Regions from separate parts of the Spiroplasma endosymbiont of Sarcophaga carnaria genome, predicted to be linked through region 1. Evidence: riboswitches for the same ligand, from Rfam matches in the RefSeq annotation. Region 1 holds a riboswitch; each other region holds the start of a gene.
What was found. Region 1 has a riboswitch for cobalamin ahead of deoD (purine-nucleoside phosphorylase). Riboswitches for the same ligand answer to the same signal wherever they lie in the genome.

Region 1 (4,437 bases):
TTAATCCTTGATGTAATTCAATTCCAATGCTAATTGTCCCGGCGGCAAATTCCCGAACCCCAAAATGAATATTATTATTTTGGGGTGTCTTAATTGTTCATGAACCATTATAACCAATAATCTTTGTCGCTGTTCCCAAATCAGCACTACCACCAAACATATTATTAGGACATTTTTGTTGATAATATTTAAAAACATCCCCCATAATAATTCTTGTTCCTGCTTTTTTATTTTGATCAGTTGTTAATAAGGATTTAAAAGCATCAAATTCAACAGTCGGGGCAGCAAATAATTGCTTGAATTCCTCGGGAAAAGCAGTTTGATAAGCTTTTAATTTTGTTGCTCATGTTTGGTATGTTTCTTGACCGCGTTTAATAAAAGTATCCTTTCAATAAGTTTTAACATCTGGGTCAACATAAAATTGCGGATGTTCAAAATCATAAAAGGTTTGCACTTGTTGCATTTCTTCTGCTGTAAACGGTGATGAATGCATTGGTGAGCCTTGTTTTGGATGCCCATAACCAATAATTGTTTTACACTCAATTAAAGTTGGCTTATCACTTTTTTGCGCTGCTGTGATTGCCTTTTTAATTGCTGTTAAATCTTCATCAGCATTATCAACGCGAATATAATTTCAATTTTGTGCTTCAAAAAATTTTTGATAATTTACTTTTAAAACTTCATCACACTTGGTATCTAATTGACAATCATTTGAATCATACAACATAATTAATTTATTTAACTTTCATACTCCAGCTAACTGGATTGCCTCAAGAGCACCCCCCTCTTGTAAATCACCATCACTACACAAAACATAAGTATAATGATCAATAATGTCGTGTCCTGGTTTATTAAACTTAGCGGCTAAATGTTGTTCTGCTAATGCCATTCCAACGCCATAACCAACACCTTGGCCTAATGGTCCCGATGAATTATCAACCCCTGGGGTTACACCATATTCAGGGTGCGCTGGGGTTTTTGAATTAATATGGCGATAATTTTTTAAATCATCAATTGATAAATCATAACCTGCAAAATGTAAAATTGCATATTGAAGCGTTGACGCATGTCCTGGCGATAGCACAAAACGGTCACGATTAATTCAATCGGGGACAGCTGGATTAGCAATTAAATTGTTTAAATAAATTGCTTGCATCATTGGCGCTGCACTTAAAACAATCCCTGGATGGCCAGTTTTATTATAGATAATTGGATCTAAGCCTAAAATTCGTAAATTACTTAAGCTTTTTGTTTCAATATTATTATTTGTATCTTTCATTTCGTTTTCCTCCTAATAAATTTAAAATATCAACGATAATTATTTTTAAATTAAACAAGGAACTTTATTATCTATCATTAATAATTTCTGCATAATAAAGGTCATTTTTTCTGCAAAATTATCGTTATCAGCATCAACAACAATGAAATGATAATCATCCTTTAATTCATGATATAAGACCTCATATTGTTCATTTAATTTTTCCCAATAATGGTATGGCGTTTCTAATTCTAATACGCGGCCACGCTTATTAATCCGTTCAACAGCTTTTGGTGTTGAAACTTTTAAATAAATAATGACATCAAACCCTAATTTTTGTTTTAAAATTGGTGTAATAACATTTTGAAAAAAACGATTGTAAACTTTAAAATCAACATCATTCATAATTTCTAACAAATGTGAAACCCGAACAAAAACCGGATCTTCTAAAATCGTGCGATCAAAAACAGTATCTTCTAAATTATCAATTTCAAAAAATTGTTCAATTCTGGTTGTCAACATGTAAATTTGCATTTTAAAGGCAAATCCTTTCATGTCCTGATAAAAATCATTAAAATATGGGTTTTCTTCTAAGGGTTCTTTAAATAAATTATAATTTAACTGTTGACATAACGTCTCACTAACTTTTGTTTTCCCAGCACCAACAGTTCCAAAAACAGCAATTTTCATTTCTTCTCCTCCGTTAGGTTATTTCATTAATTGCACTGCCGTTGTTAACGCCAATTGCACCATTACCATAAAATTATTTTGGCGTTCCATTGCTGAAGCTGCTTGTTTTGTAACAAGGTTATCAGAAATAGTTAGCAATGTTGCTGCTTGTTTTTTGGTCACAATTGCATTTGCAAACAAGGCATATGATTCCATTTCAACAACATCTAGATTATGTTCTTTCGTAAATGATAACGACTCATCATAGCGATAAAAAACATCAGCAGCATGGGCATTACCAGTATGTGTTTTGATTCCTTGCTTTAACGCTACCTCTTCAATCGTATTGAATAATTTTTCACTTGCTGGAATTAGATGAGAATCTATATTAGCAGCAATTTTGGCATAATTACTTTCACCAAACGCTTCGCGAACATTGAAAATATCATATAGTTCAAACTCTGATTTATAACTACCCGCTGAACCAATGCGAATAATATAATCAACATCATAAAATTTAAATAATTCATAGGAATAAATTCCAATACTTGGACAACCCATCCCACTTCCAGCAATTGTAATTTCAATATCTTGATATTTTCCTGTATACATAAACATATTTCGAACCTCATTGACTAATTTGTAATCGGTCAAATATTTTTCCGCAATTGCTTTTGCTCGTAACGGATCACCGGGCATTAAAACAACTTTTGCAATATCCGTTGGTTTTGCATTAATATGTGGTGTCATTTTTTTATTTCCTTCCTTTTGTACCTTTATTGGACTAACGATCCTATTAATGAGGTTATTATTTAAAATGCTTTTTCTTAAAAATAAATTTAAACAAAACGAAAAGGAATATTTTAATATATTCGTATAAGTGATGTTTAATTAACAGTTTTATTTTTATTTAATAAATTAATTTAATAAAAAATTAAAATTATAAAATATTTTAAAATTAGTTTTATTAAACTTAAAGATTTTTTAATTATTATTATTTTAAATAATGCCCTAATAGGATTATCGCTTTAAATTAACAACTAAAAAACGCTTTTTGACGTCTTTAAAATTATTATTTAATAGTTTTTCACTAATAAATAATTAACTATCCAACCCCAGGGATAATAACTATAAAGGCAGCACTGATAAAATATCAATGTTTTTTAGATCGGTCTACTGGCTCAGTTTCACTTTACTCGCTATTCCTTCTCAAGAATTATCTTCTAAATGGCATATGTTAGCTTTCATCCACTTTACAGTTGCTGGGACAGCCTAGGAGTTTCACCTAATTCCCGTAACATCCAAAATTGCTTTTTAAAGTTGTTAAAGTAATAGTATAAAGTTTAATTTTAAAATGCAAGTTAAAATTAAACTTTTTCTGTGAAAACCACAGACATTTAAGAATTTAGTTCATACCGTTAATAAAATTATAACATTAAAATAAAAAACTGCCATTAATTTTTGGCTTTAATTTTGTCGAAAACTCTTGATATTTATAAAATATACCTAAAATTAGGTATATTTTTAATATATAGAGGTAAATAAATGATGAAAAAAATAATTACAGAATTAATAAATAGCTTAACAGATGATCAATTTTTAGAATTTTATGAAAAAATAAAACAACAAGCAGACTTAATTAAAAAACAAAAACGTTTAAATGAAATTGATCAAAAATTTAGAGATAAAGGCATTATATGTCCTAATTGCAAATCTTTTCATTGTGTTAAAAATGGTCATAATTCCGAAGGAAAACAAAAATATTTATGTAAAAAATGTCGTGCTAGTTTTGATGCATTTCGTCATCATTTTACTTATTGAAGTCATTTAAATTATGAACAGTGAAATTTATTAATTCAAATTTCATTGTTAGGACAATCTAGTAAAATAATTTCTCGTTTTATTAAAACAACCCCAAAAACCGCTTGATATAATCGACAAAAATTAATGCAATCAAAACAATTAGAAAATACACAGTTAAAATTTAAAAAATTAAATGGTCAAATCCAAATGGATGAAACATTTATTAAAGAAATTCATAAAGGCAATTTTAAAGATAAATTTGATAAACGAAAAACTCATCTCGATCCATTTTCAACTGATACCAAATGCTGTATTCAAATGGCAGTTGATAGCAATAATAATATTTTTGTTCAATCCACCAATACCAAAAGATTACAAAAACAATGGATTATTGAAAATATGAATAAGCAACTAATTAAAGAAAAATCAATAATTATTTCTGATATGCAACCACTATATTTATTAGTAGCAAAACAAACAAATTCTACTCTATATTCCACCAAAACTAGTACAAACCCTGATACTAGTTATCAAAAGTTAAATAAGATTAGTAAATTACAATCCAGTCTTAAAGAAGCCTTAATTCATTATCATGGTTTGGGTTTCACTAATATTCAAAATTATTTAAAGCTCTGAAAATGAAAATACCAACACAAAGGTTTAACACCAAACCAACAATCAACGGTATTATATTTTAACGTTTAAAA
Region 2 (4,437 bases), 770 kb from region 1:
TAGTAATTATACCGGAAAATTATGAAATTATTTTGGCATTTTTACTTTAATTTTGTCGAAAACTCTTGATGAAATAAAAAAAATCATCAATATGACAATTTGAAAACTAATTTTGTGTAAGATTATGATTTTGCTTTAAATTTTTTAAACGTTAAAATATAATACCGTTGATTGTTGGTTTGGTGTTAAACCTTTGTGTTGGTATTTTCATTTTCAGAGCTTTAAATAATTTTGAATATTAGTGAAACCCAAACCATGATAATGAATTAAGGCTTCTTTAAGACTGGATTGTAATTTACTAATCTTATTTAACTTTTGATAACTAGTATCAGGGTTTGTACTAGTTTTGGTGGAATATAGAGTAGAATTTGTTTGTTTTGCTACTAATAAATATAGTGGTTGCATATCAGAAATAATTATTGATTTTTCTTTAATTAGTTGCTTATTCATATTTTCAATAATCCATTGTTTTTGTAATCTTTTGGTATTGGTGGATTGAACAAAAATATTATTATTGCTATCAACTGCCATTTGAATACAGCATTTGGTATCAGTTGAAAATGGATCGAGATGAGTTTTTCGTTTATCAAATTTATCTTTAAAATTGCCTTTATGAATTTCTTTAATAAATGTTTCATCCATTTGGATTTGACCATTTAATTTTTTAAATTTTAACTGTGTATTTTCTAATTGTTTTGATTGCATTAATTTTTGTCGATTATATCAAGCGGTTTTTGGGGTTGTTTTAATAAAACGAGAAATTATTTTACTAGATTGTCCTAACAATGAAATTTGAATTAATAAATTTCACTGTTCATAATTTAAATGACTTCAATAAGTAAAATGATGACGAAATGCATCAAAACTAGCACGACATTTTTTACATAAATATTTTTGTTTTCCTTCGGAATTATGACCATTTTTAACACAATGAAAAGATTTGCAATTAGGACATATAATGCCTTTATCTCTAAATTTTTGATCAATTTCATTTAAACGTTTTTGTTTTTTAATTAAGTCTGCTTGTTGTTTTATTTTTTCATAAAATTCTAAAAATTGATCATCTGTTAAGCTATTTATTAATTCTGTAATTATTTTTTTCATCATTTATTTACCTCTATATATTAAAAATATACCTAATTTTAGGTATATTTTATAAATATCAAGAGTTTTCGACAAAATTAAAGCATTTTTATAACCTTCAGTATTAAAATAATTAAAATTTTTTGATTTTAAGAATATCAAAACATCGGAAGCACGAAAGTTATTATTAATTGCAGGAATTAGTTGTGGTGAAATATATTGGGCATTATTATCACCTTTAATTGTAAAGTAAAAACCTCAGTGGGGTAGAAGATATTTTACTTTGTTAAAACTATTATTTATTCAATCTTCTTGATAATTTAAATCAATTCGAAATACATTGTGGGCACCTGTTTTTGACACTTTAATTGAACCCTCACTTGTAAGGCTCAATGGAATGTTCATTCCCACTTGAATTTTATTTTCAGTGTTACTTCAAACACCATAAATTTCCTTCTGAATATCTGTTTGCAATAAGTTTCCTCAACTATTAGAATCTCATCATACAAATTTTGTTCCATTTACTTCTTGAACTGGATGCGAATCAGCAATTGTTCCGCGTTCATCAAACTCTTTTTGAAAGCGATCATTTAGTTGTTTCATATTTTTACTATTTTTAATGTCTTGTCATTTATCTTTTGCCATCATAGTATATCCACCAACAGCTGTATTTTGCGTTAAAAAGGGATTAGAAATATACATACCGTTGTCGGCTTTTCTAAATGTTATTGGCTCATAAATCTGAGTTACGAGTTGCATATTAGCAGTATCAGCAAATGATAACTTTTTCATAATTTCATCAATATTAGTAATATTCTTAAAATGAACATAAACATGGCTTTCTTGGTTAAGGTCTAACCAATTGTTTTGTTCGAAACTACTTCTTGCCGATGATAAATAATAATTATCATAACCAACGGTAAACTCTTTTGATTCCTCTGTTTTCATATGCTAAATCCAATCTGGATACTTATATGAAATAAACTCATCAGTATTTTTACAAGCAATAATTGTCGCTGTTGGTGACAAAATAAATGAACTACTTAATATCACTATTAATAATTTTTCCATCTTCTTTTTTATTCTTTCTAGCAAATTAACAATGGACAATTTAATTCTAGTTACAATAAACAAAAAAGCATTCCCAAAATGCTTTTTATATAACAATCATTAAATTATTTGTTTGCAAAATAATTACATGACTCACACCCAGGAGTTATATAATAAGACTAATTAAATTTAGAAAGGTCTACTGGCTTAACTTCATCCTACTAACCGCCTTCCCAAAAAATATTTTCAGTGGCTTGTGGTGTTCGTCCATATCACAGTTGCTGGGACAGCTCAAGATTTACACTTAATTCCCTAACTCTAAATAACTATATATTAAATTGTCTAAAAATATCATATCATATTTTATTTATCTTGATAATAATCTTTAATTTTGTCGAAAACTCTTGATATTTATAAAATATACCTAAAATTAGGTATATTTTTAATATATAGAGGTAAATAAATGATGAAAAAAATAATTACAGAATTAATAAATAGCTTAACAGATGATCAATTTTTAGAATTTTATGAAAAAATAAAACAACAAGCAGACTTAATTAAAAAACAAAAACGTTTAAATGAAATTGATCAAAAATTTAGAGATAAAGGCATTATATGTCCTAATTGCAAATCTTTTCATTGTGTTAAAAATGGTCATAATTCCGAAGGAAAACAAAAATATTTATGTAAAAAATGTCGTGCTAGTTTTGATGCATTTCGTCATCATTTTACTTATTGAAGTCATTTAAATTATGAACAGTGAAATTTATTAATTCAAATTTCATTGTTAGGACAATCTAGTAAAATAATTTCTCGTTTTATTAAAACAACCCCAAAAACCGCTTGATATAATCGACAAAAATTAATGCAATCAAAACAATTAGAAAATACACAGTTAAAATTTAAAAAATTAAATGGTCAAATCCAAATGGATGAAACATTTATTAAAGAAATTCATAAAGGCAATTTTAAAGATAAATTTGATAAACGAAAAACTCATCTCGATCCATTTTCAACTGATACCAAATGCTGTATTCAAATGGCAGTTGATAGCAATAATAATATTTTTGTTCAATCCACCAATACCAAAAGATTACAAAAACAATGGATTATTGAAAATATGAATAAGCAACTAATTAAAGAAAAATCAATAATTATTTCTGATATGCAACCACTATATTTATTAGTAGCAAAACAAACAAATTCTACTCTATATTCCACCAAAACTAGTACAAACCCTGATACTAGTTATCAAAAGTTAAATAAGATTAGTAAATTACAATCCAGTCTTAAAGAAGCCTTAATTCATTATCATGGTTTGGGTTTCACTAATATTCAAAATTATTTAAAGCTCTGAAAATGAAAATACCAACACAAAGGTTTAACACCAAACCAACAATCAACGGTATTATATTTTAACGTTTAAAAAATTTAAAGCAAAATCATAATCTTACACAAAATTAGTTTTCAAATTGTCATATTGATGATTTTTTTTATTTCATCAAGAGTTTTCGACAAAATTAAAGATAATAATTAATAACAAAAATTAAACTAAAAAAAGCAAAACTTCACCCAAAACTAATTAAACTTGGCAATCAAATATTATGTAACTCTGAAAAATATGTTAAATTTGGATATAAATTAGAATCTAAAATTCATTCTGGAACTGATCAAAAAAAGCACTACCCATAATTTATGACGAATAACTTGGTGCTAACAAATAACCAATAATATTTAAGATTTTATCACTACGAATAACCCCAATTGGGAAAAATAAGCCTGCTAAAAAAGCAAAAATTAAAAAAACAGAAATTGAGGTTACTAAAATAACTTTTAAATCCTTCGAACAAAGCGCAATTAAAATTCCAATTAATGAAGAAAGAAAAGAACATAAAATGATTGCTCAAAAAAAACTAAACCAATTAATTCATTCAATATGAATTGCTTCCCCATAACTTAGAAAGGCAATTAAAAATAACCGTAATGATCCCACTAACGTGGTCATTAAATTAATCAAAACTAAAACAAAAATTAACTGATAAATTGATGCTTTTAATAAATGCAGTTGTCGTGCAAAACTTGTTTTTCGAAATTCATAAAAAGCAATTGATAAATCAAGAATTCCATTTAATACACCCACCAATAAAATTGATCCCGGTAATGCTAAATAACTAGCATTGCTATTAAACATATTAGTAACACGGATACTAATAAAATATAATAACACTGGTAAAACCAACGTTATTAAATAAGTGTGTAACGATGCGAATCAATATTTACTAATAACACGTAATAATGGTAAAT
Region 3 (4,437 bases), 610 kb from region 1:
AATTATCTTCTTCACGTTGGATTAATTTATCATTTAATAACGCTAAATGGTACTTATGAAAATATTCAAGAACTTTTCCTTTAACAATTGTTGCTTCATCTGGCAACAAATTTGAAATTAGTTGTTCTTGTTTTTGATTATAATTAAACCATTGATCTTCTGCTAGTTTCAATCAAGTAACAACATTAATTGAATTACTTTTATGTAAAATCCCTTTAATAATATTTTTTCGTTCACTATCACGCATAACAGTATTAAGAACGTTCAGACGATATTTTTTTAAAGCTTTTCTTGCTTTAATTAGCTTATATCGTTCATAAAGAATTTTAGTTTGTAAAGTTTTTAAATACTTTTCACAAACAAGTTTATCCCCAATAAATCCAAATTTTTTATTTTTAATCTTTCTTTTTTTGGCAATTTCATAACAATCACATAAATAATCCAATTCAGAAATATAATAAATCTTATCTCATAAGGCTTGTAAAAACGCAAGAAAAACTTCGTAAACACGAATCTCTTCTTTTTTATAAGTGTAGGTATGTAAACTTTGAATTAGAATTGAATCCTTATCATCTTCTAAAATTTTGGCAATTTCCTTTTTATGAAATTCACTAATTTGTGTTAAATATGTTTCAATTCATTCTTCCTTAATCCTAATTGAATTATGAAAATATTCATTAATGATTTTATCTGTTTTCAATATTAAATCTTTTTTATTTAAGTCATTACCTATAAAAACTAAATTTTTATAACGATATTTATTTTTAATGTATTTTAAAGAACTATCATGCAAAAATTTTGGTATTTTTAGAATATGATAAGCTAATCGTAATTTCGTTGGCAAAAAACCTAACCGTAATGTCCCCGGTGAAACATAACCAATTTTTCGTTCCTTTGGCAGTAAAGCAGTAATGTTTTGATTATTTAAATAAATTTTTCCACTATGTGGTTTTTTCTTTCCTAATAGAAGTTTTAAAAAATATAACTGTGAAAATTTATTTTCAAAATAAGTTCCTAGAACTTCTTGACTGTTGACATCAAAGTTTAAATCAGTAAAAATATTTTTTTTATAGCGTTTATATTTTAAATTACTAATTTTTAGTCCCATTCAAACACCACTCTTCTAATCATTTTTATTATACCCAAATAAAAATAATAAAAAACACTTATTCTTAAGTTAATAATTTTATTAACCCCCATAGTGTTTTATATAAATTACATAATTTTATATCTAATTGGCATCCCCAAATTTAATCGTGGATGATAATCTAACCCCTCAATATTTAACGTAAAATTAAATGTTGTACTAATTTTTACTAAACTATTTGCAGGTTCATCTAAACTCTTAATTTGATTACCCTTTGGTGGAATAATTTTTTTAAGATTAAGTTTTTTGTTAAGACCCGGATTTTCACTAATAAAACTAGCAATAAAAGTAGCTGCTTTTTCTTGTAAATAATTTATATTTGCGACATTATTTACATCATTAAAATCTAACTTACTATTATTAATTTCAATATCATTTTGCGCAATATATGCATTATATTTTTTTAAAACAAATCGATTTAATTCATCAGTTTCATTTGGAATAATTGGAATTTTAAAAATTATTTTTTGTTCAACATTCATATCAGTAAAACGCATTTTTCAAGCACCACTCTCTAACCATTTTTCCGCTACTTTTAAGCATTTCACAGCCAAGGTAACATTAACCATTTGATTTTCGTCAAGTGTCAATTCTTGACCACTAAGAATTGTAAAAGTTGCCGCAAATGGATATGCTAAATAAAATCAAAAATCAGGAATATTTGATACATCCTTTGCAAACCCTAATGGAGCAATTTTGCGTTGTGGCAAATTTAAAAAAAGTGTACTCAATTGATCACTTGTGGGTTTAAACAAGTATTTTTGGTTTCCCTCTTGTTTGCTAATACCAAAGGATGGATAAATATCACCTTGCATAATTGTAAAATTATTTGGTAAGGTTGGCAAATCTTCTTCGCTCTTATTATTTTGACTTAAATTTTGACAACTAATTAAACTTGTTGTTGATGTTACGGTCAACAATAAAACTAGCAAATTAGCTAATATTTTTTTCATAATTATAGAAACTCCTTTCTCAAAAAAAGGATAAATAGGATTATTACTTAACTTAAATCTTAGTTAAGACAAAATCAAATAATTGGTCTTGTTCTCAAACGTCACGAAAAACTAAACCATCAATTCCAACTGAACAATAATTTGCTGGACTAGTACTAAACTTGCAGAATGGATGTGTGCTTGAAAAAACTGCTCAATAATTTTTATTAAAATCTGTTATTATATCATCAACTCTGATCAATAAACGGCCAAATGATGTTTCGTTAAGCCCAAAAGAATCGGAATCCGATGCTAACATATCACCTAAACTTACTAATGAATTATAAAACGTAATTGTATTGATAACTCTTCCACTTTCATTTTTTACTGTGATTTTAACACTATTAACATGATATCCATCAATACTATTTTGTGATACTTTTTCGCTGTTTGATGAAGTTAATTGTTGCAATGCAACATTTGCAATAGTTGTTGTACCAACTGTTAAACTTGTTACTAACGTCAAGATATTTTTAACCATTTTTTCTTCTCCTTTTGTTTTTTATATTTATATTTTTATCTTATTTACAAAATAAATTAATCCTATTTACCTAGTAGGACTCTTATTAAATTTATCAGGCCGGTCTACTGGCTTAACTTAATCCTACTAGTTAATCCTTCCCAAATATGTTATTCAGTGGTACTCATTAACATTCGTCAGTTTTACAGTTGCTAGGACAGCTTAAGACTTGCACTTAATTCCCTTTTATCCTTTATAAACTTTTAAAGTAGTCTATTTTCATTATAACGAAAAAAACAAAATGACCTAGAATTATTATTAAAAAAAACTTTTATCTTAATAAGATAAAAGTTCTCTACCATTATTCTGCTTTTTAATTATCAGATTTTGGTTTTGCTGTTTTTTTATTAAGTTCTTTTTGTACTTTTGATGCTTCTTCTGTTTGTTTTACTAATTCTTCTTTTTTATTAAATTTAGATTTAAAGCGTTCAACACGTCCTGCTGCATTAGCAAATTGCTGATTACCTGTATAGAAGGGATGGCATGAAGAACAAGTATCAACTTTTAATTCTTTCCCCTTAGTAGAACCAGTTATGCGCTCTGTTCCACAAGTTGTGCACATGATTTTAGTATCAAAATATTTTGGATGGATTCCTTCTCTTGCCATATAATTCACCTCTCTTTTAATAATATGGATGCATATTATTTGCACGTAAATAATGATAACACATATTATCAATAAAAACAAAAATTATTTAATAATCTTTGCAAATTCATTAAAATCAATGCGTACCCGTGGTAAACTTGTTTTTTCATCTGTTTCATCATAATATCCTAAAGCTAAGACTAATACCGAATATAATTTATCTTGGTTAAAAAACAATGTTCTGATAATAAATCATTACATTTTTTAACATCAAAACCCCCTATAATTGTTAACCCAATTTTTAAATCAGCAGCTTGCAGGGTAATAAAACTAGTTACAATATGTGCTTGTTCAGACACAAAGGTAAATAAATCTTTTTTTTGCGTTAAAAAAGTTTGATATTTATCAATTGTCTTTTTTAACACATCAGGTTGTGCAATATTTCGTTCTAACCGTGTTGTCAAAAATTCCGTTGAGACTAAATATTCTGGATTAATCCCAGCGATAATCATAATACAATTTGCATTCTGAACTTTTTCCTGATTCGAACCACTCATTACCTCTTCTGCAAATTTAGTTTTTAATTCTTTATTAGTAATAGTCAAAACATTAGTAACTTCTAGCCCTAATGAGCATGGTGCTAAACGCCCCGCTTCAATAATTGTTAATAAATCATTATCGTTAATAGTTTTGCTACTATCATATTTTTTAATTGTTTTTCGTCAATTAATAGCATTTTTTACTGTAATTTAATAATTTTTTCTCCTTTATTTTTAGTCTTCATTAATCTTCGTTAAAACAACATTTAATACATCAACACTTTTTGCAAATGGTGGTGAATATGGTAAATCCAAATATTCAATCTCATTAATTTTAGTTTTTGTCCAAATTAATGGGATTAAAGCATTGATTCTTAAACTAGCTTTATTATAACCAAAGATTTGTGCCCCTACAATAACTTTTGTGTTTTGATCATAAATAACCTTAACGGTAACTGGTTTAGCATCGGCTACATAATGAGTATGATCAGTTCCCGTAATAACCACTTCTTTAGTATTAAAACCATTTGCAATTGCTTGCTCTTTCGTATACCCTGTTCGAGCAATTTCACTATCAAAAACTTGGATAATAGCGGTTCCAATCGCCCCTGGAAAATGATCTTTTTTCCCTGCTAAAATATTACCTAAAACCT

Region 2: linked by a shared signal. The riboswitch ahead of AACK91_RS04350 (hypothetical protein) and the one ahead of deoD (purine-nucleoside phosphorylase) in region 1 are both predicted to bind cobalamin.
Region 3: linked by a shared signal. The riboswitch ahead of AACK91_RS05175 (hypothetical protein) and the one ahead of deoD (purine-nucleoside phosphorylase) in region 1 are both predicted to bind cobalamin.

Annotation. Positions count from the first base shown of each region.
Region 1 is NZ_OZ026456.1:1,496,260-1,500,696, reverse strand. It holds gene tkt (transketolase) at 1-1,279, opposite strand, end outside; gene AACK91_RS08665 (deoxynucleoside kinase) at 1,325-1,948, opposite strand; gene deoD (purine-nucleoside phosphorylase) at 1,967-2,677, opposite strand; cobalamin riboswitch at 3,077-3,247, opposite strand; gene AACK91_RS08655 (IS1/IS1595 family N-terminal zinc-binding domain-containing protein) at 3,473-4,435, shown strand.
Region 2 is NZ_OZ026456.1:724,300-728,736, forward strand. It holds gene AACK91_RS04345 (IS1/IS1595 family N-terminal zinc-binding domain-containing protein) at 145-1,107, opposite strand; gene AACK91_RS04350 (hypothetical protein) at 1,108-2,031, opposite strand; cobalamin riboswitch at 2,309-2,494, opposite strand; gene AACK91_RS04355 (IS1/IS1595 family N-terminal zinc-binding domain-containing protein) at 2,597-3,559, shown strand; gene AACK91_RS04360 (hypothetical protein) at 3,827-4,437, opposite strand, start outside.
Region 3 is NZ_OZ026456.1:888,790-893,226, reverse strand. It holds gene AACK91_RS05185 (hypothetical protein) at 1-1,108, opposite strand, end outside; gene AACK91_RS05180 (hypothetical protein) at 1,216-2,100, opposite strand; gene AACK91_RS05175 (hypothetical protein) at 2,153-2,605, opposite strand; cobalamin riboswitch at 2,701-2,891, opposite strand; gene rpmE (50S ribosomal protein L31) at 2,973-3,266, opposite strand; gene AACK91_RS05165 (hypothetical protein) at 3,351-3,482, opposite strand; gene AACK91_RS05160 (hypothetical protein) at 3,446-3,907, opposite strand; gene AACK91_RS05155 (FAD-dependent oxidoreductase) at 4,019-4,437, opposite strand, start outside.